DNA from 3 places in the Clostridium sp. 1001283B150225_161107_B6 genome. Region 2 is predicted to be linked to each of the others. Evidence: riboswitches for the same ligand, from Rfam matches in the RefSeq annotation. Region 2 holds a riboswitch; each other region holds the start of a gene.
The links. A riboswitch is a leader RNA that binds a small molecule or an ion and turns the genes downstream of it on or off. The one in region 2 is predicted to bind FMN.

Region 1 (6,551 bases), on a different contig from region 2:
TTTCAGTAATTCCGGTGTGATTTTGGCGCCTGTATTCCTGTGTGCAGTGTCCGGTTCTGCCGTGTTTTGGGAAGGGGGAGGCATTTTTATCAGGGTTTCAATGTATTTCCCCACGCAGTCATTTTCCAGGTTGACCCTGCAGCCGGGTTTCAGGGAGCCAAGGGTGGTGCGGGAGGCTGTATGCGGAATCAGGGATACGCTGAAATCCCGTTCCCGTACCCGGGCAACCGTAAGGCTGACGCCGTCTATGGCGATGGAGCCCTTTTCAATGATAAGACGCAGGATAGACGGGGCGCAGCAGATGGTATACCAAAGGGCATTGCCGTCGCGCCTAATACTGGTAATGGTCCCGGTGCCGTCAATATGGCCGGTTACAATATGTCCGCCGAACCTGCCGCCGGCCATCATGGCCCTCTCCAGGTTAAGGAGGCTTTTAAGGGGCAGCTGTCCCAGGCTGGAACGATTCAGGGTTTCGGGCATCACATCCGCGGAAAAACAGCCGGAGTCAAAGGAAGAGGCCGTAAGGCAGACGCCGTTGACAGCAATGCTGTCCCCTTTTTTTATATCCTCCAGAATCCTGCCGGCCTTGATGACCAGGCGGGAACCGGATGCACCCCCCTGAACAGACAGCAGAATTCCGGTTTCTTCTATGATTCCTGTGAACATGGCCTAACCTCCCCTTCTATGAGAATATCTTCATCCAAAGCCGTGATTCTGGTCTTTCCCAGGGTGAAGCCCTGGTATGGAAATTGTACGCCGCTGCCGCCCACCGGTGTTTTGGCGGATGCGCCCCCAAAGAGTTTTGGGGAAATGTAGGCCTGGACCCTGTTTACAATTCCCTGGGAAAGGGCGGACCAGCTGAGGGAGGCCCCGCCTTCCAACAATATGCTGTCAATGCCCATCCGCCCCAGATGTTCTGTCAGCGCATTCAGGTCCGTGTGCCCCTCCCTGGACGGAAGGAGGAGGATTTCACAGCCCTTTTCCTCATAGGGAAGCCATGCCTTCCTGTCAGCACAGCAGGTAGCCAGTATGGTCCTGGCCTGGGAACAGGTAGCGGCAACCTGGGAGTCCGGCGGCGTGCGAAGCCGTGAATCACAGATAATCCGGACCGGATTCCTGGTATCCGGGAGGCGGCAGGTAAGGAGGGAATCATCGGCCAGTATGGTTCCCACCCCGCACATGACAGCGGAATACCTGTTTCTGTCCTCATGGACCCTGCGGCGTGAGCGCTCTCCGGTAATCCACCGGGAATGTCCGGCGCAGGTGGCTGTCTTGCCGTCCAGCGTCATGGCATATTTCATGACCACAAAAGGGCGTCCGGTCTTTATATAGTGGAAGAATACATGATTGATTTCCCTGCACGCCTCTTCCAGCACGCCTTCTGTTACCTCTATGCCATGGCTTATTAAAATTTCTGCGCCCTTGCCGGATACCATGGGATTGGGGTCCTTTGTACCAATCACAACCCGCCGGATGCCGCTTTTCACGATGGCGTCCGTGCAGGGAGGGGTCTTGCCGTGGTGACAGCAGGGCTCTAAGGTTACATACAGGGTGGCTCCCCTGGGAGATTCGGTCAGGGATGCCAGGGCGTTCCGTTCAGCGTGGGGACCGCCGAAAAAAAGATGGCAGCCCTGCCCGATGATGCGGCCCTCCTTCACAATGACAGCCCCTGCCATTGGATTGGGGCTGACTCCTGCGCGGCCCTTTTCCGCCAGTTTCAGTGCCATGGACATGTAATCAGTATCGTTCAATACAGCGCCTCCTTTACATAATACGGGACCTGCATGGGGCTGCCATGGTCCGTCCCTGGTTGATTGCCGTGAATCCTGCAATAAAAAATGCCTTGAACCGTATCGTTCAAGGCAGAACATGTGAAGCCGCCGGCACAGGATTATGTGCCTGCAAAAAAGATATAGGGAACATGGGAGACACACAAAAGCCCTGGAATGATAGTCATTCCAGGGCACTGTCGGTCAGCCATGGGAAGCGGGTAAACGCATCCATGCCATTCTTTTATCTTCTTTCATCCAGACTGTACTGTCGGCTTCGGAGTTTCACCGAATCATGCCTTGCGGCTCGTGGGCTGTACCACCGGTAGGGAATTGCACCCTGCCCTGAAGATATGATTCAATTGAGTGTTATTATAAACACTGTATGGCGGTATGTCAAGAAGGATTTTCGTCATGGATGCATGGATTTGGAGTTTTCCGGAAAATGATGGAGGGCAAACTTGGGAAAAACCAGGAATAACTGTTAAATGTTAGAACGCATTGTGATATAATAAAACCATGAAAGCAAACCATGGAAGCAGGCGTGAGCCTGCGCTGTCAGAACAGGAGGATGGGCGTATGAAGGAAGGAAAGAAACTCATTGTGACCATTGGCAGACAGTACGGCAGCGGCGGCAGTGAAATCGGCTCCAGGCTGGCCAAGGAACTGGGAATCCATTTCTATGACAAGAATATCCTGCGTATGAATTCAGACCAGAGCGGCATCAAGGAGAGCTATTATTATCTGGCAGATGAGAAGGCAGGTAACAAGCTCCTGTATAAGATTGTCAAGAGCCTGACTCCGGAAAAGGGGAGCCCTTCCTTTGGTTCCGACCTGGTGTCGGCGGACAATCTGTTCCGGTTCCAGTCTGAAGTCATACGCAAGCTGGCAGCGGAGGAGAGCTGCGTCATCATGGGACGCTGCGCTGATTATGTGCTGGAGGGCACGGAAGGGCTGGTAAGGGTATTCCTGTATGCGGACATGGAATACCGGGAAAAGCGAATCAGTGAATTGGGGTATTATGAGCCTAAGGATATCAGGAAGAACATCAAGCGCATTGACAGGGAACGAAGGGATTACCACCGGTACTATACGGGCCGGGACTGGGAGAATGTGGAGAATTATGACCTGATGCTGAATACGGCATCCCTGGGAACAGAGGGGGCCATGGAGGCTATACGGGCTTATTTGCGGATTAAGGAGTATGAACTGTAATGAGCTGTAAGGGAGCAGGCTGATGCCTGCTCTCTTTCTGTGCGTTTCCGGTTTAGAGCATGATTGAAAATGTATGCATATAATAGGATGGTCAGTATTATATTTAGGTAATGAAAAGAAATTGCGAGGTATTACATGGCAACCAATCCAGAACGGACATCCAGTGGACTGCTGCAGATTAACGTAATCAACATACAGAACAATTTTCCCATACAGAACGCCAGGGTCACCATCAGCTATAAAGGAGAACCGGACCGCACAGTGGAGCAGCTGACTACCAACAGCTCCGGTCAGACAGAACAGGTACAGCTTCCGGCTCCCCCTGTGGAATACAGCCTGGAACCGAGTATTATCCAGCCCTATTCGGAATACAATGTGATGGTGGAGGCAGAGGGCTTTGAGCCTCTGGCCATATCCGGCACCGAGATACTGGCAGACGCAACGGCCATCCAGCCAGCCGGCATGACGCCGGCTGGCGGGGAAACGCCTCCCGAAGACCCGGTGGTAATACCGGACCATACCCTGTATGGGAATTATCCTCCAAAGATAGCGGAAGCAGAGATAAAGCCAGTGAACGAAAGCGGGGAAATCGTACTCAGCCGGGTGGTGGTGCCTCAGACTGTGGTGGTCCACGACGGGGTTCCCACGGACAGCACGGCCAAGGATTATTATGTGCCCTACAGGGACTACATAAAGAATGTGGCTTCCAGCGAAATCTATTCCACCTGGCCCAGGGCTACCATAACAGCCAATGTGCTGGCAATCATGTCCTTTACCCTGAACCGTGTATACACGGAGTGGTACAGGAACCAGGGCTATGATTTTACCATTACATCCTCCACTGCCTTTGACCACAAGTGGATATACGGGAGAAATATATTTGAGAGCATCAACCTGATAGTGGATGAGATATTTGACAACTACCTGTCCCGTCCCGGGGTGAGACAGCCTATCCTGACCCAGTACTGTGACGGACGCCAGGTCCAGTGCCCCAACTGGATGACACAGTGGGGCTCCTGTTCCCTTGGAGAGCAGGGGTACAGTCCCATTGAGATTCTCCGTCATTTTTACGGGGACAGCATCTATGTGAATACGGCGGAGCAGATATCCGGGATTCCGGCCTCCTGGCCGGGAAATGACCTGACCATAGGAAGTTCCGGGGATAAGGTGCGGCAGATGCAGGAACAGCTGGATGAAATCGCAACGGTTTACACAGCCATTCCCAGGGTGACGCCTGACGGGATATACGGCACCAGGACAGCCAATGCGGTGCGGGAATTCCAGTCCATTTTCGGACTGCCCCAGACAGGGGTGGTGGACTTTGCCACATGGTATAAAATATCGCATATCTATGTGGGAATTACCCGGATTGCGGAGCTGGTGTAATGAATATGACAGGGTAATATGGTGAAATCGGTTTAGGAGCAGAGAACTTTTGCCGGCGCCGGAGAGGAAGGATGGGAGGCGGAAATTCCCTATAAAGAGCAACGGCCTGCGTATAAAAGGTAGCCAATAACGCTTCAAAGACAGTCATGAAAGACGGTTGTCAAAGACATGGGCAGGACACTGATTTATGGGTCCTGCCCTTGCTGTATCCTGCCTTTTTGTACTAAAAAAATATTTGATTAATACAAAAAAATTTAGCATTCAAAGTCATTGCAAATTCATATGAAATACAGTATAATCTTTACAATTTGGGCTGAGGTCACCAGGCCCATAACCAAACACATGAGAAAGGACAGGTACCCCCCATATGAAAGCATACCTCATACTGGAAGATGGAACTGTATTCACCGGGACAAGTATTGGTTCCCAGCGAGAAGTCATCAGTGAAATCGTGTTTAACACATCAATGACCGGTTATCTGGAAGTGCTGACCGACCCGTCTTACGCAGGACAGGCCGTTGTCATGACATATCCCCTTATTGGCAATTATGGAATCTGCCATGAGGACATGGAGTCAGCAAAGCCCTGGCCGGATGGCTATATTGTAAGAGAATTATCAAGAATCCCCAGCAATTTCAGAAGCGAGGATACCATTCAGAACTTCTTAAAAGAACACGACATTCCCGGTATCTGCGGTATCGATACAAGAGCCCTTACCAAAATATTAAGAGAAAAAGGCACCATGAACGGTATGATTACTACAAAGGAATATACCGATTTCAGCGAGCCCATAAAACGCATGAAGGAGTATATTGTGACCGGCGTAGTGCTTAAAACCACCACAAAGGAAAAATATGTCCTTCCCGGAACCGGTAAGAAGGTTGCCCTCATGGATTACGGCGCCAAGAGAAACATTGCCCGCTCCCTGAATCAGAGGGGATGCGAAGTAACTGTATATCCGGCTGATACCCCCGCAGAGGAAGTACTGGCAGGAAACCCTGACGGCATCATGCTCAGCAACGGCCCCGGGGACCCGAAGGAAAACACAGCTATTATCAGAGAAGTGAAAAAACTGTATGAGTCAGATGTTCCTATTTTTGCCATCTGCCTGGGACACCAGCTCATGGCCCTTGCCAACGGCATGGATACCCATAAATTAAAATATGGACACAGAGGCGGAAACCATCCGGTAAAGGATTTGGAGACCGGAAGGGTTTATATTTCCTCCCAGAACCACGGCTATGTGGTGGATACGGACAACCTGGACCCATCAGTGGCCGTACCGGCATTTGTCAATGTAAATGACAGCACCAACGAGGGCTTAAAGTACGTTGGCAAGAATATCTTCACGGTGCAGTACCACCCGGAAGCATGCCCGGGACCCCTGGATTCCGGTTACCTCTTTGACCGTTTTCTTAAAATGATGGAGGTGAATGACTAATGCCAAAGAATCCTGATATCAAAAAAGTACTGGTGCTTGGCTCCGGCCCCATTGTCATCGGACAGGCAGCAGAATTCGACTATGCAGGCACCCAGGCCTGCCGTTCCCTGAAGGAAGAGGGAATTGAGGTGGTTCTCCTCAACTCCAACCCTGCCACCATTATGACAGACAAGGACATTGCGGACCGGGTCTACATTGAGCCTCTTACCGTGGAAGTGGTGGAACAGCTTATATTAAAAGAAAAACCGGACAGCGTACTGCCCACCCTGGGCGGACAGGCAGGGCTTAACCTTGCCATGGAACTGGAGGATGCAGGCTTCTTAAAAGAACACAATGTGCGCCTGATTGGCACCACGGCCCTGACCATCAAGAAGGCAGAGGACCGCGAGATGTTCAAGGAAACCATGGAAAAGATTGGGGAACCAGTTGCTCCCTCTGATATTGTGGAGGATGTAAAGCATGGTCTGGAGGTTGCCGAGCGAATCGGTTATCCGGTTGTGCTTCGTCCGGCATACACCCTGGGAGGTTCCGGCGGCGGTATTGCAGACAACCGGTCGCAGTGCGCCGAAATCCTGGAAAACGGACTTCGCCTTTCCCGTGTGGGACAGGTGCTGGTGGAGCGCTGCATCGCAGGGTGGAAGGAAATTGAGTACGAGGTAATGCGCGACGGCGCGGGCAATGTAATCACTGTTTGTAATATGGAGAATATTGACCCTGTGGGCGTTCATACAGGCGACAGT
Region 2 (6,551 bases):
GTCCCCGCCTCATTCCAGCGCTTCCCTGACCACATGCTCAGGCGCAATAAAATGTTTCATGTAACCAGTCTTCAAAGCTCCCCTGAATGCCTTGGGACTGGTATTGGCTGAGCAGATTCCCACCACATGCCTTGTCCTGGACAGAAGTTCCAGCGGAATCTGGATGGCGTAATCCGTATCCGACCGGATGATATGTCCCTCGCTGTCCATGAAATAATTCAGGATACGTCCCACTGCCTTATGGCGTATGAGCAGGTCCCCATATCTGGCCTCCGACGCGAAATCCGGAACAGAAGGAAAATTCCCGATATTGACCAGGGCCACATCCAATTTTTCCCACACACCATATATCTCACGATAGGTGTCCAGCTCCTTTGTCAGTTTCAGCTCCTGCTCAGAAAGAACACAGGCCGGAGAATAGATAAATCTGGGCTGGGCCCCGCTGTGCTCTGCAATGGAACGCACCAGCTCGTTGGAATGGTAATTCTTAAGTCCCACACCGCCGTTTCCTATGAGGGGGCAGACAAAGTTTCCTATTGGCACCAGCTTTTCCCTCTGCTCCATCTGCTTTACCACATCCCCTATGATATGGCCCCATCCAATGCCCAGGCTGGAGCCTCCCAGCTCCGCCAGACAGGTGATAGCTGCCTCTGCCACCGCCTCATTGGTGGTCTGGTCATTGGGTCCGTCAGGCACAGCCACACCATCGTAAATCCCGAAGCAGCGCCCCACCAGCTCCATGAGGGACAATGGGCTGCCGGATTCCTCCTGCGGGGCGCATATACGGATGGACACAATGCCTCTGTCCCGCGCCTCCTTCAAAAGCTTGCTGACCATGGGGCGGGATATGCCGTATCTGCCTGCAATCTCATTCTGGGTCCTGTCCTGCTCGTAATACATTCTGGCCACACCGACCAGACGTTCTGTCTTCTTATCCATACTGCCTCTTATCCATATCGCCGCAACCGCTCCGGCATGTTACAGAAGCGTATACTCCAGCATCTCATACGCCAGCCTGCTGCCCTCGTTGATACCATCAGGCAGAAGAGCCCTGGCAACGCATTTCTCATCGTCATCCGGAGCATCCGCCCGCTTCAGATAGGCGTAATCCCCGTCAATCCGTTCCACTCTGTAATCCACACGTTCAAACATGGCTGCTTCACACCTCCGCTTTTTATTTCCGGCCGCAGCACTGGCGGTAGCGCTTACCGCTGCCGCAGGGACAGGGCGCATCCGGGTCAATCCGGGCTGTCTTGGCATCCAGCTCCGCCCGGCTGTAGCCACAGCCGCCAACCGTCCTGGTTTCCCTCCATACCTGTTCCATGATTTCATCGAATCCATTCATCTTTTCCTGTGAATCCAGGTTCAGTCCAAAATGCTCCATGATATCTTCTACTACTTTGGGCGTTGTCCCCAGTCTTACATGATGATGAATGGAGGACGCTGCCTCCTGGGCAGTCTCCTCGTCGCAGCCCACCATGGCCAGGAAAAATGCCTTTAATGGCCGGATATGCTTTTTAAGCTCCACTGCACCTGTTCTGGCAATCTCCTTTACCTGTGCGGCATTGGGCACATAGAACTCCTTGCCTCTCTGATAATTCAAAACATCTTTATAGCTGTCTCCCTGAACCAGTTCCCAGTCAATAAACCGGCCGTTCCAATAAGCAAAATCAGTCCAGATTCCTTTCATCTCCTGGTAAAGACGGGTAATATCACCGGCTTTTGCCTCACAGCCAGCCGCTTTGCAGATTGTCTCCACCTGACCTGCATCCGCAGCGCCGTAAAGGTAGACCGCTGCCTTACAGCAAGCCCACACCTGGCTGCGGTAATGACGCTCAGACTGGAATTTCTCCGTATCCAGCTCATAGTACGCTTTTGCCACATCTGACGGAACAACTGCTGTTCCCATGCTGGTAAATCCGCAGTAACCGCCGTAATGCAGAAATCTGAGAGCATCCAGGTCTCCCTGGTATTCCATACCTCCGGCTGCGGCAGCTTTTTCAAACTCCGCCGCACCCTCATCGCTTAAGGTACCGAAGAAACCCGCCATGCGCTGCGTATCCAGCAGGGCAGCTGCCAGTGCAGGGGCCAGCTTATTCTTTCCCAGCTCATCGCAGCCTCCAATATGGTGTACTCTGGCAATGCGCAGAAGCTCAGCCTTTTCAAATCTGGAGAAAAGGTCCTCCAGACTATGGACTGCCTGCGGTGCGGTCTTTGGAGGTGCGGGTTTTAGAGATTCCTGCTTACCGGCCTTCTGCTGCCCCGCTGTCTTCTGCTGCCGGGCTGCATCCTGCTGTCCGTTTCCTGCTGCCTCCTGTTTAAATGCCGGATTTGCCTTCAACCTGGCATTAACTGCATCCAGGTCATACTCGCCCATTCCCTGCTGGCGGGCCCAGTTTTCCATCATGTCATGTTCCTCTGCCTCAGGGTCAGACAGCTGGTCCAGCAGGTCATAGTAACCGCCTATGCCGCCGCAGTCCTCCGGAATATTGTCCCCCTTATATTTTAACACCTGGGGAAGACTGCCTTCATACTCCACTTCCTTCTCCATGAGAATCTGGTGTTCCCATGCGTCCCCAAAGTCATAGATATATACAAAACGAGGGTTCTCTGTTATGAGGGTTCCAATAGGTGTTCCTTCCTCCAGCACCTCACTGCTGCAAAGCTCCGCAAAATCGTCTTCCTCTTCCAGGTCCCTTACAAGCAGCCCCAGTTTCTTAAACTCAAACTCGTGCAAATGGTAATCACACCAGCCAAAGGCCTCCTGAATCACCTGATGAAGCTGGTAAAACGTAAACTGCTCCGGCACCACCACGCGTCTCCATATAGGCGGTTTACTGCCTTTTATGGTAATTTTCAACTGATAACCTTTCATAAGGCCCTCCTTCGAATTTCAAATATTTGTATAAGCAGGCATCCTGCACCGTAACAGGCAATATCCTTCCAGTCGAAGACTGAACCCAGGATAATCCTGGCCGCGGCATTTCCCTCAAGCCCCAGTATCTCAACCAGGCGGAAAAACTGCAGTACCTCCACACAGGCTGCAAAGAGAAACACATACAGCGGCAGCCGCTTTATGCCTCCAGGTAAGAACACCCTGACAAAACAGTACACCGGCACCACCACCAGCATGTCCCCTATATAGGGTCTGATGATATGGTCGTGAACATACAGGGCGATAATTAACTCAATCAAAAATACAACAATACCCACAGCCAGATATCCACATCTTGCCCTGAATTTATTTCCACTGTCCATTAGACCTCCATCCGGCTATTTTAAACCGCGTCCTTGCCGGAATACCTGTTTCAGACGCCTCCTGCCTTCTAACGGATTCCATTAAGCTCCTGATACATATCCTTGGCAAAGGTGTCTGTCATGCCGCAGATATAGTCAGTCACCAGAAGCAGCCGCAGATACAGCCGTTCCTCATCGTCCTTGTCCCTGGCACAGAGGGAATATATCATCTTATAATTGTCCGATATAAGGGAAACCAGCTTTTTCTGTACCTGGGTCATGGGCAGGTCCGTATCGTAGGGTATCACAGCGTCAACAAACCGGTCCAAAAGAAAGTTGAATATTGTCTGTGCCGCTATCTCCAGCTTCAGGATAGGTCTGGTACAAAAGGCATACCGGAATGCGATATCTCCCAGCGCCTCCATCAGCAGCTCCACATCCGTGCCTGCAAAAAGGTCGCAGGTATAGGTACCTTCCATAATGGAATCATAGTTGCCGGCAAAACATTCCGTAACCCCTGAAATCATCTGGCCCTGGACACTGATAATCCAGTTCTGCACTGCATATTGGTCCGGCCTGTCATATTCCTTTCTCACGGCCTTTTCATACTTATCCTCCAGCCATGACACAATCTGGATATAGTGCTCTGTCTGGTTTCCGGCCTTATACCCCTTTAACTCCGCCAAAAGGCGTTCATAAGAAATGCAGCCCTTCTTAACCGCATCCTCAATATCTGCTGTCTTATAGGCAATATCATCTGCTGCTTCTAATATGAATGCCAGCGGATGTCTTTTTCCCAATGTTCCCGTTGACGCCTGCACATCCCGGAAGTTCTCCCTGTCTCCATGGAAATATCCCATCTTCTTAGTACGGATATCGCCGCTGTCCTTATTAATTTCCAGGGAAGATACCGGATACTTGATAATAGTTCCCAGAAGCGCTTTTGTCAAGTTCATGCCATGCTCATCCACCAGGAAATGGAGCCTGGTCACCACCCTGAATGCCTGGGTATTGCCCTCAAAATGGCAAAAGTCCTGTACCATCTGGGGCTTTAGAATCTCTGAAAGCTTTCTCCCTTTAAAAGTAAGCTGCTCAAGATTCTTCTTAAACCAATCCTGGATGGCTGTCTCCCCAAAGTGGCCAAAGGGAGGATTCCCAATATCATGAATCAATCCGGCACACTGGAGAATATCACACACCGCCGCCTTATGCTCAGGCGTAAACGTTTCATCCCTGATAATCGTACGGATGCTCTCCGATATGTTTTGTCCCAGGGACTTGGCCAGGGATGAAACCTCCAGGGAATGGGTCAGCCTGGTACGGATGAAATCGCTTCTGTCCAGAGGAAACACCTGGGTCTTATCCTGGAGGCGCCGGAAGGATGCACTGCCAATAATCCGGTGATAATCTTTCTCAAACTCCGTCCGCAGGTCCGTGGAGGACTGTTTCTTGTAGCTGCGGATGCGGTCGTCGCAAAGCAGTGTCTGCCAATCCATACTTACCTCCTTATTGGTTTCCCGCCAGGGTCCTGTCCTTTACAAACCATCCGCCCCAGCTGGAAAATCCAACTGCAGACAGGCCAAAAAACGGGATACATTTCATTCTAGTATATCGGAAGTCGATTCCCCTGTCAAATCTGCCTTTCATATGCCAGAATCAGCCTTAAAAATGCGTCTATATCTATTATCAACAAAATCGTAAAAAAAGCAACAAAAAACTGCATCTTTTGCTGTTGACAGCCAATGTTATTTGTGATAATTTTAAATGAGAAAAGCAAATGAATAGGTTCTTCGGGGCAGGGTGTGATTCCCTACCGGCGGTATAGTCCGCGACCCGCTGCATGCGGCTGATTTGGTGTGATTCCAAAACCGACAGTATAGTCTGGATGAGAGAAGACAATTTTGTTCATATAAGTAACAGGCATTCCCTTTTATTTATATTGACCATGAAGTTAATCTCAGGTTCCCCGGAACCTGAGATTTTTTGTTACCTGGAACTTCATTCATTGCTGAATCACCGTATAATAAGCATTTATCAAGGAGGTTTTGCTATGAAAACAAAATGGAGTATTCAGAAACTTATCTACACCGGTATGCTGGCTGCGGTTGCCGGCGCCCTCATGTCCCTGGAATTTTCCGTTCCCATGATGCCGCCCTTTTACAAGATTGACTTCAGTGATGTCCCCTCCATCATCGCCCTGTTTCTCATGGGGCCTGTCTCTGCAGCCTGGGTGGAAATCATCAAAATCATAATTAAACTCATCACGGTGGGTACCAATTCCATGTATGTAGGGGAATTTGCTAATTTGATAGGGGTTGCACTATTTGTAATTCCCATATGGACTGTTTACAAAAGAGGCGGAAAGACCCGCCGTGCAGCCATTGCATCCATGGTTGTCAGTGTTCCAATCCGTACTCTGTTTGCCTGCTTCTGCAATGCCTTCATCACCCTTCCCCTGTATGCAGCGGCCATGGGGCTTCCTCTGAACCAGGTGATTACTATGGTAGCCGCAGTGAATCCGGCCATCAGCGATCTGACCACCTTCATCTTCATGGCCACCATCCCCTTTAACCTGATTAAACTGGGGCTCAACTGCTTTGTGGGATATCTGCTGTACACCCGTCTTCTGGCGGTTTATCCCGCTGTAAGAACGGCATAAGGAATAACCGGCTTACCAAAAATAATCAGGAGGTATATACACATGATTCGGAATTATCGGGATTTAACCCGTTTAGAAATGGAGCAGGTCAACAAGGAGGAGACCATTATACTGATTCCCCTGGGAGCGTTGGAGCAGCACGGCAACCAGGCGCCGCTGGGCACGGACGATATCATTGCAGAAGCCATGACGGACTATATACGCAGGGAATTGGAAGCAGAAGACCCGGATTTTCCCATGCTGATATTTCCGGTCATCCCCGTAGGACTCAGCACGGAGCACAGGAATTTCTGCGGCTCTGTCACGTTTAAACCGGATACTTATTACCATATGCTGTATGATATCAGCACAAGCCTGGTCCATCACGGGTTTAAGAAGCTGGCCTTCCTGGTTTGCCACGGAGGAAACGCCCCCATTGTACAGGTCTTAAGCCGGGAACTCCGCAGCGAATTCGGCATATCTCCCTTCATCCTCTCATCCGGGGCCTTTAGTCATCCGGATGTGACAGCCACCATCTCCGAAGGAAATATATGGGATTTTCATGGCGGCGAAATGGAAACCTCCATGGTCATGGCCGTGGACCCGTCTCTGGTAAAACTGGAGACTTCAGAAGCAGGCATCCCGCATGCATTTAAGGATAATCAAGCGCTGAAGC
Region 3 (6,551 bases), on a different contig from region 2:
GTTCCGCCCTGCGGCTGCGGGATGAGGACTGCAGAATCATTGATGCCGCATTTGACATGGGATTCGGAAGCGTGGACGGGTATCAGAGGGCATTTCACCGGGAATTTGGCTGTAATCCCCGCGAGTACGCCGCACATCCCGTACCCCTTTATCTGATGACCCCCTACGGCGTAAAATACAGATTCATAGAAAAGGAGCCAGTGAATATGGAACAAATTAAAAATGTATTTATTCAGGTCATTGAAAAACCAGCCCGCAAAGTCATACTTAAACGCGGCGTAAACGCAGAGGATTACTGGACCTACTGCAATGAAGCCGGCTGTGACGTGTGGGGGCTTCTCACCAGCATCAGGTCCATCAGCGGGGAACCGGTATGCCTCTGGCTTCCCAGGCAGTACCGCCCGGAGGGAACCTCCCTGTATGTACAGGGTGTGGAAGTTGCCCCGGACTACAGCGGCCCTGTGCCTGAGGGTTTTGATATAATTGAGCTGCCTGCCGCCAGGTACCTCATGTTTCAGGGAGAGCCCTTTGAGGAAGAGGACTTCTGCCAGGCCATTCAGATGGTTCAGACAGCCATGGACCGGTACGACCTGTCGGTCATCGGCCTGGTTCCCGACCCTGAAAATCCCAGGATTCAGCTGGAACCGGTTGGGGCCAGGGGGTATATTGAGATGATTCCGGTAAAACAGGCCCCCTCCCGCGGCTGATACCCGTCACATGCCTGTTGTCTGTCCTTAAGAAGCCTTAACCGCCCGTCTTCCTGAATCCGAATGGATGATGACGCTGACCCTCTTATAAACCAGGGCGGTGAGCAGGCTTACAATGGCTCCCTTCAGTATATTAAAGGGGCCCACGGCCAGGATTACGAATGTCCATACGTTGCTGATAGCAGGGTTAATGGCTGCGCCAGCCGCAATGATGGTGTCAAGGGGCATAAAGTGGGAATAGAAAGGCAGCATGACAACTGCATTGAGTATCACTGCCACGATTGTCATAATCACGGTTCCTGCTGCCATTCCCATAACTGCCCCTTTCTTTGTCTTCTTAAGCCTGTAGATAATACCGGCCGGAAGCACGAGGGAGCATCCAAAGCAGAAATTGGCAAACTCACCCACAAATCCGGTACTGGTTGGCTTCAGTATCAGCTTCACCAAAATTTTCACCAGCTCCATGACAACGCCTGCCACAGGACCCAGGGCAAAGGTTCCCACCAGCACCGGCACCTCGCTGATGTCCATGCCGTAAAACGACGGTGCTATAAATGGCAGCGGCACCTCAAAAATCATAAGCACTGCCGCCAGAGCGCCAAACATGGCCATGACGGTTACATTCCTTACACTAAGCAAACGATTCTGTTTCATTTTCCTATCCTCCTAGTTATGAGCACTTGGCAGCCGTATTTTGGCTGCTTACGTGCGATACATGTCCTTCGGAATGCGTGCACTATAAAAGCCCCGGATACGCAAATAATCCGGGGCCTGTTCATCTACCGCTTACACATCTTCTTCTCTCATCCAGACTATACTGTCGGTTTTGGAATCGCACCAAATCAGCCGCCGTAGCGGGTCGCGGACTATTACCGCCGGTAGGGAATCACACCCTGCCCCGAAGAACTTTATTTTATTATAGCTGCATCATAGCACACATGGAGGCGCTTGGCAATAGGCCGCGCCATAATTTCTGCATTTCAGGCTTAATGTTCGGACTTACTGTTTCCAGACCACTACATCCTCCAGCCCTTTGCGGGGACGGGAGGACGGGGACTCCTCCCCATAGCCAAAGGCCACGGCCGCCACCAGCTCATCCCCGCAGTCCATCCATCTGCACAGCTCCTCATAGGCAAAAAATATGTCGCAAATCCACAGACTGCCGATTCCCATGTCCGCTGCTTCCAAAAGCATATTTTCAATGGCAGCGCTGACAGACTGGATATTACAGAGCTCATAAATCCGGTCTTCATCGTTCAGGGGAGCAAACAGCCCTTTTCCTTCCGGATTCAAAACAAATATAACCACAGGCGCCTGTTCCATGATTCGGACCGTGTACTCCGCGCCTCCCAGGTGTCTGCTGCTGTCCGGCAGCAGCGCCCGGCCTGTCTTCTCCCGCTGGATGCCGGCCCGGAACGCCTTCAGCATGTCCGCCTTGGCCTGTCCCTGGATAACCATAAATCTCCACGGCTGCCTGTTCTTGGCTGACGGGGCCTTTATCCCGCTTTCTATAATTTTACAGATAACCTCTTCCGGTATCTCCCTGTCTGAAAACCTGCGTATGCTTCTGCGGCTGTCAATTGCATCCATTCCCTGTCTCCTTATTGTTTCCTGGTATGCCAAACTCCTGCGGACACTGCATGCCCATGCTCCCTACTCCCCCATGGCCATCCTGTAAATTTCCATCATCTCTTCCTTGCCCAGTTCCCGTATACCCGGCAGGGTGCGTTTACCCATGTTGGTGCATTTCCAAGCCATCTCTTCCAGGCGTTCTTCCTCCACGCCCAGTTCCCTCAGGGAGGAGGGCATACCCAGACTCTTGTAAAAATCCTCCGTGGCCCGGATTCCCGCCAGTGCCGTGTTCATGGGACAGTCAAAATCCATGTCTATGTTCCACACCTGGACCGCATATTGGGCAAAACGGTTTACATCGGAAGGACACACAAACCTGGCCCAGGATGGCCACAGAGCTGCCAGACCAGCCCCATGGGCAATGGAGGGGTACATGCCGGAAAGCTCATGCTCCAGCTGGTGCACCTGCATGAAGAAATTCCTTCCTGCCCCTGTCAGTCCGTTATGGGATAGGCTTCCTCCCCACATAAGGGCGGCCCTGGCCTCATAGTTATCCGGCTCCTTATCGGCAATCCTGCCAGCCTCCACCGTGGATTTTAACAGGGCCTCGGCTATTCGGTCCGTCAGATTCGTGTCCCTGGTCTTGCTGAAATACCGTTCCAGGGTGTGCATCATGATGTCCACCGTGCCGCAGGCTGTCTGGTATCTGCTTACCGTGCAGGTCAGCTCCGGGTTGCAGATGGAAAACAGGGGGCGGTGGGTCAAGCTGTTAAAACCCCGCTTAAAGCCATTTTCTTCGTTTGTAATCACACAGGAAGCGCTCATCTCGCTGCCGGATGCAGACAGGGTGAGGATAACGCCGACCGGCAGGGCCTTGGCCGGAACCGCCTCCTGGCGGAAATAGGTCCATACATCCACATCCGGATTCCCTGCGCCGTCTGCTATACACTTGGAAGAATCAATCACGCTTCCTCCTCCAACAGCCAGCACCAGGTCCACTCCCTCCCTCAGACACAGGCTGATGCCCTCCTTTGCCTTTGCCAGGGTGGGATTGGCCTGCACGCCCCCCAGCGTTACATACTGTATTCCCTCCGCCTCAAGGGCACCTGTAACCGCATCCAGAAGTCCTGTCTTCTTAGCGCTGGCCCCGCCGAAATGCACCAGCACCTTCTTAAATCCATATTCCTTTACAATCTTTCCTACCTGCAGATGGGTATCCTTTCCGAATATCATCCTGGTGGGTGTGAAAAACTCAAAATTCTCCATTATGTAAACCTCCTTCATGCCGCGTTTATTGCTGTCTTCATTATACATAAATCAGGGGTGTTTTTCCACTTAAATCTGCTGTCTGTTTTTCCCTTGCCCTTCTTTTGCCTCTCCCATTTTCTTTTCCCATCTTCCCCACCTGAAATACCAGGCTCCTGCCAGGGCGGGCAGCAGGGGCGAAAGGGCCTGCCCCAGGCATATTCCCGTAAACCCAAGCCCCATCAGGGAACCCAGCAGCCAGCTGAGGGCCAGGCGCGCCACCACAGAGTCAAACAGGGAGTTGGCCATTGCCACATAGGCAGCTCCCACGCCGGTGGCAAAGGAATCGTAGGTATACATGACCGCATATACCAGACTGTTGGCACAGCAGCAGATGCGCAGATACAGGACGCCGTATTGGACCACAGCCTGGTCAGAAGGCGCAAACAGGGACAGGATGGGGACCGCATATACCTGGACTGCCAGGACCGCGCACAGCGTAACCGCCAGATTAATCGCCAGCCCTGTCCTCACTGTCTCCCTTACGCGTCCCGTCTCACCTGCCCCCATGTTCTGGCCCGTCATGGCTGTCACAGCCTGCCCCACAGCCCAGCAGGGCATGCCTGCAAAGGTATTGACTTTGAGTCCGATTCCCGCAGCGGCAGCCACCTCCATGCCATGGGCATTGAACATACCGGTTATCAGCAGATAGGAGAGATTGACCACCACCATCTGTACGGCGGACGGCAGCCCCACTGACAGAATGGATACCAGCCTGTCCCATTTTACAGCAAAGCTCCTCCGCCTGAAATCAAAGACAAAATCCCGCCTCCGCAGATGAACCACGGAAACCGCAAAGGACAGGCCCTGGGAGAAAACAGTGGCATAGGCAGCGCCCTTTGTCCCCATCCCCCATACCCCCACCAGCAGGATGTCCAGTATGATGTTCACCGCCGTTGCCACCAGGACAAAATACAGGGGGCTCCGGGAATCCCCCATGCCCCGCATGACGGCGCATACAGCATTGTAGCCAAAGACGCAGATGGTCCCGCAGCAAATGATAAACATATAGTCACAGGCATCCTTCATGGCGGCCTCCGGCACGCCCAGCAGTCTGAATACAGGGGGATAGACGGCCAGCCCTGCCAGTGTCACCAGCACTGCAGCCCCGGCCGACAGGGAAAACAGGGTGCCTATGGTTTCCCTCTGTCCCTGTCTGTCCCCTGCGCCCTTGCACCTGGCTGCCAGAACTGTTCCCCCCATGGTCACGCCAGTACAGATGGAATTGATAATAAAACTAATCATGGACGCATTGCTGATTGCAGCCAGCCCTGTGCTGCCCACCACATGTCCCACCACCAGCATGTCCGCGATACTGTAAAAGGACTGAAGAAGATTGGCAAAAAACAGCGGGATTCCAAACCGGATAAGCTGTTTTGTGATATTACCTGCTGTCAGGTCCTGTTCCATAAGATTCATAATATTTTCCTCCGAATAAAGTAAAAGCAGAAGGTCCCGCATTCCTGCGTTAAACCTTCTGCTTCCAGTGTTTCCTGCGCTGAAACCACGCAGTTCCTGCTCCCATGTCCGCTCATGGACATACGTCCCCGGACCGCGCAAAAGGCCGCAGACGAAACATCGCTGCGGCCCGAAAATACATCATTCACTGCACGGCAAAGCCTGCTAATGGAGATACGCTGATTCCATTAGACCATGTACTTAAAAATCAAGCTCTGCCGATGAAGCGCCAGGGACTGTCCCTGTCCTGTCTTTTACTCCGTACAATGCTTCATCTTATCCATTTGTCCGGAGCGCATCCAATACACAGTTTCATGATGTTTAACCTTTTCGAATTCAAATATGATTCTTTTATTGTAACCTGCCGCGCAGGAAGTGTCAAGGCCGGCTTCTCCGCTGATTATACCGCTGATTATCCTGACAGATTATCCCGGAACTCCCTTACCATCTGTTCCTGCCATCCCCCTCCATAGGTCCCCCTGGCCAGCCTGGCCAGTGCCTCGCCGGGGAACCGGCGCCACGACATCTCCTCATGCTTTACCAGGATGGGATAATAGAACACCCCGTTGTCCGCCGCAGCCTCACAGTCTCCCGGGGCATCCCCTATCATCAGCACATGGTCCGGGGCATAGCCTTTTTCCAGCAGGGCGTGTATGCAGGCGGACTTTGACCCGGCGTCCTGGGACAGGACCACGTCCACATATTCCATAAGGCCCTGCCTCTGCCATTCTTCCTCCACGGCCCTCTGGTTGGCGGAGGACACCACTGCCACATCCGCCATCCCGTGAGCCGCCTTAAGGGCTTCCCGCACACCGGCAAAGGCGCGTTTTGCTTCCTCCGGCAGGGTGCCGATTCTCCGGTTTACTTCCTCGGACCATTCCAGAGCCTGACGGTATATCTCTTTTCCGGTCAGGTCCCACTGGGCCTTTACAGCGGGATTTGACAATTCAGCCGCTTCTCCGGTCCATAGGACAAAGGCTTCCACGTCCGGCACTTCCTTATATTTCCTGTCAATCTCTTCCAGAATCATGGCCAGACCCTTGAAGCGGTTGATTCCTCTTGTCATGGTGTAAAGATTAATCTCATCCCAACGCTTCAGTATCTCCGGCTCCCACTGGGAAAGCCCCCATACGGGAATCAGGCAGGGCCCGAAACAGGTTATATGTTTTGTGTCCATGGTATCCATGGCACAGCCGTCTGAATCGACGCAAATCAGATATTCCTTTTGCTTCCTGTATCCCTCTAATATGTCCGGCATCCGAAGCTCTCCTCTCCTTTACGCCACTGCGGATTAACGGAACTGGTACCAGTAGTCCTGTACATCCTGCAGGTTTTTATAGACGAAGTCATAATTAATCATCCAGAGCTTCATATCCTCCAACGGAACATTGCCTTCTGCCGGGGTGGTTTCAGGGCGTACCGGCCATCCTCCGATGGTGTTGAATGGTTTGATTCCATTTCCGTTTCCATCCTCGCCGCCTAACAGATAGCGGATCAGCAGCTTTGCTC

Region 1: linked by a shared signal. The riboswitch ahead of ribD (bifunctional diaminohydroxyphosphoribosylaminopyrimidine deaminase/5-amino-6-(5-phosphoribosylamino)uracil reductase RibD) and the one ahead of I2H39_RS09630 (ECF transporter S component) in region 2 are both predicted to bind FMN.
Region 3: linked by a shared signal. The riboswitch ahead of I2H39_RS27370 (ECF transporter S component) and the one ahead of I2H39_RS09630 (ECF transporter S component) in region 2 are both predicted to bind FMN.

The regions. Positions count from the first base shown of each region.
Region 1 covers NZ_JADNMD010000006.1:136,231-142,781, reverse strand. Annotated here, with positions in the region: gene I2H39_RS15660 (riboflavin synthase) at 1-666, opposite strand, end outside; gene ribD (bifunctional diaminohydroxyphosphoribosylaminopyrimidine deaminase/5-amino-6-(5-phosphoribosylamino)uracil reductase RibD) at 648-1,751, opposite strand; FMN riboswitch at 2,012-2,126, opposite strand; gene I2H39_RS15650 (cytidylate kinase-like family protein) at 2,349-2,984, shown strand; gene I2H39_RS15645 (peptidoglycan-binding domain-containing protein) at 3,120-4,370, shown strand; gene I2H39_RS15640 (carbamoyl phosphate synthase small subunit) at 4,738-5,811, shown strand; gene carB (carbamoyl-phosphate synthase large subunit) at 5,811-6,551, shown strand, end outside.
Region 2 covers NZ_JADNMD010000003.1:249,209-255,759, forward strand. Annotated here, with positions in the region: gene I2H39_RS09600 (sugar-binding domain-containing protein) at 10-939, opposite strand; gene I2H39_RS09605 (chorismate--pyruvate lyase) at 979-1,152, opposite strand; gene I2H39_RS09610 (SEC-C metal-binding domain-containing protein) at 1,175-2,875, opposite strand; gene I2H39_RS09615 (DUF2809 domain-containing protein) at 2,872-3,258, opposite strand; gene I2H39_RS09620 (deoxyguanosinetriphosphate triphosphohydrolase) at 3,327-4,733, opposite strand; gene I2H39_RS09625 (hypothetical protein) at 4,744-4,884, opposite strand; FMN riboswitch at 5,020-5,138, shown strand; gene I2H39_RS09630 (ECF transporter S component) at 5,288-5,896, shown strand; gene I2H39_RS09635 (creatininase family protein) at 5,939-6,551, shown strand, end outside.
Region 3 covers NZ_JADNMD010000018.1:117,896-124,446, reverse strand. Annotated here, with positions in the region: gene I2H39_RS27375 (AraC family transcriptional regulator) at 1-707, shown strand, start outside; gene I2H39_RS27370 (ECF transporter S component) at 735-1,361, opposite strand; FMN riboswitch at 1,499-1,617, opposite strand; gene I2H39_RS27365 (nitroreductase family protein) at 1,707-2,297, opposite strand; gene I2H39_RS27360 (iron-containing alcohol dehydrogenase) at 2,361-3,545, opposite strand; gene I2H39_RS27355 (MATE family efflux transporter) at 3,615-5,003, opposite strand; gene I2H39_RS27350 (HAD hydrolase-like protein) at 5,455-6,300, opposite strand; gene I2H39_RS27345 (ABC transporter substrate-binding protein) at 6,334-6,551, opposite strand, start outside.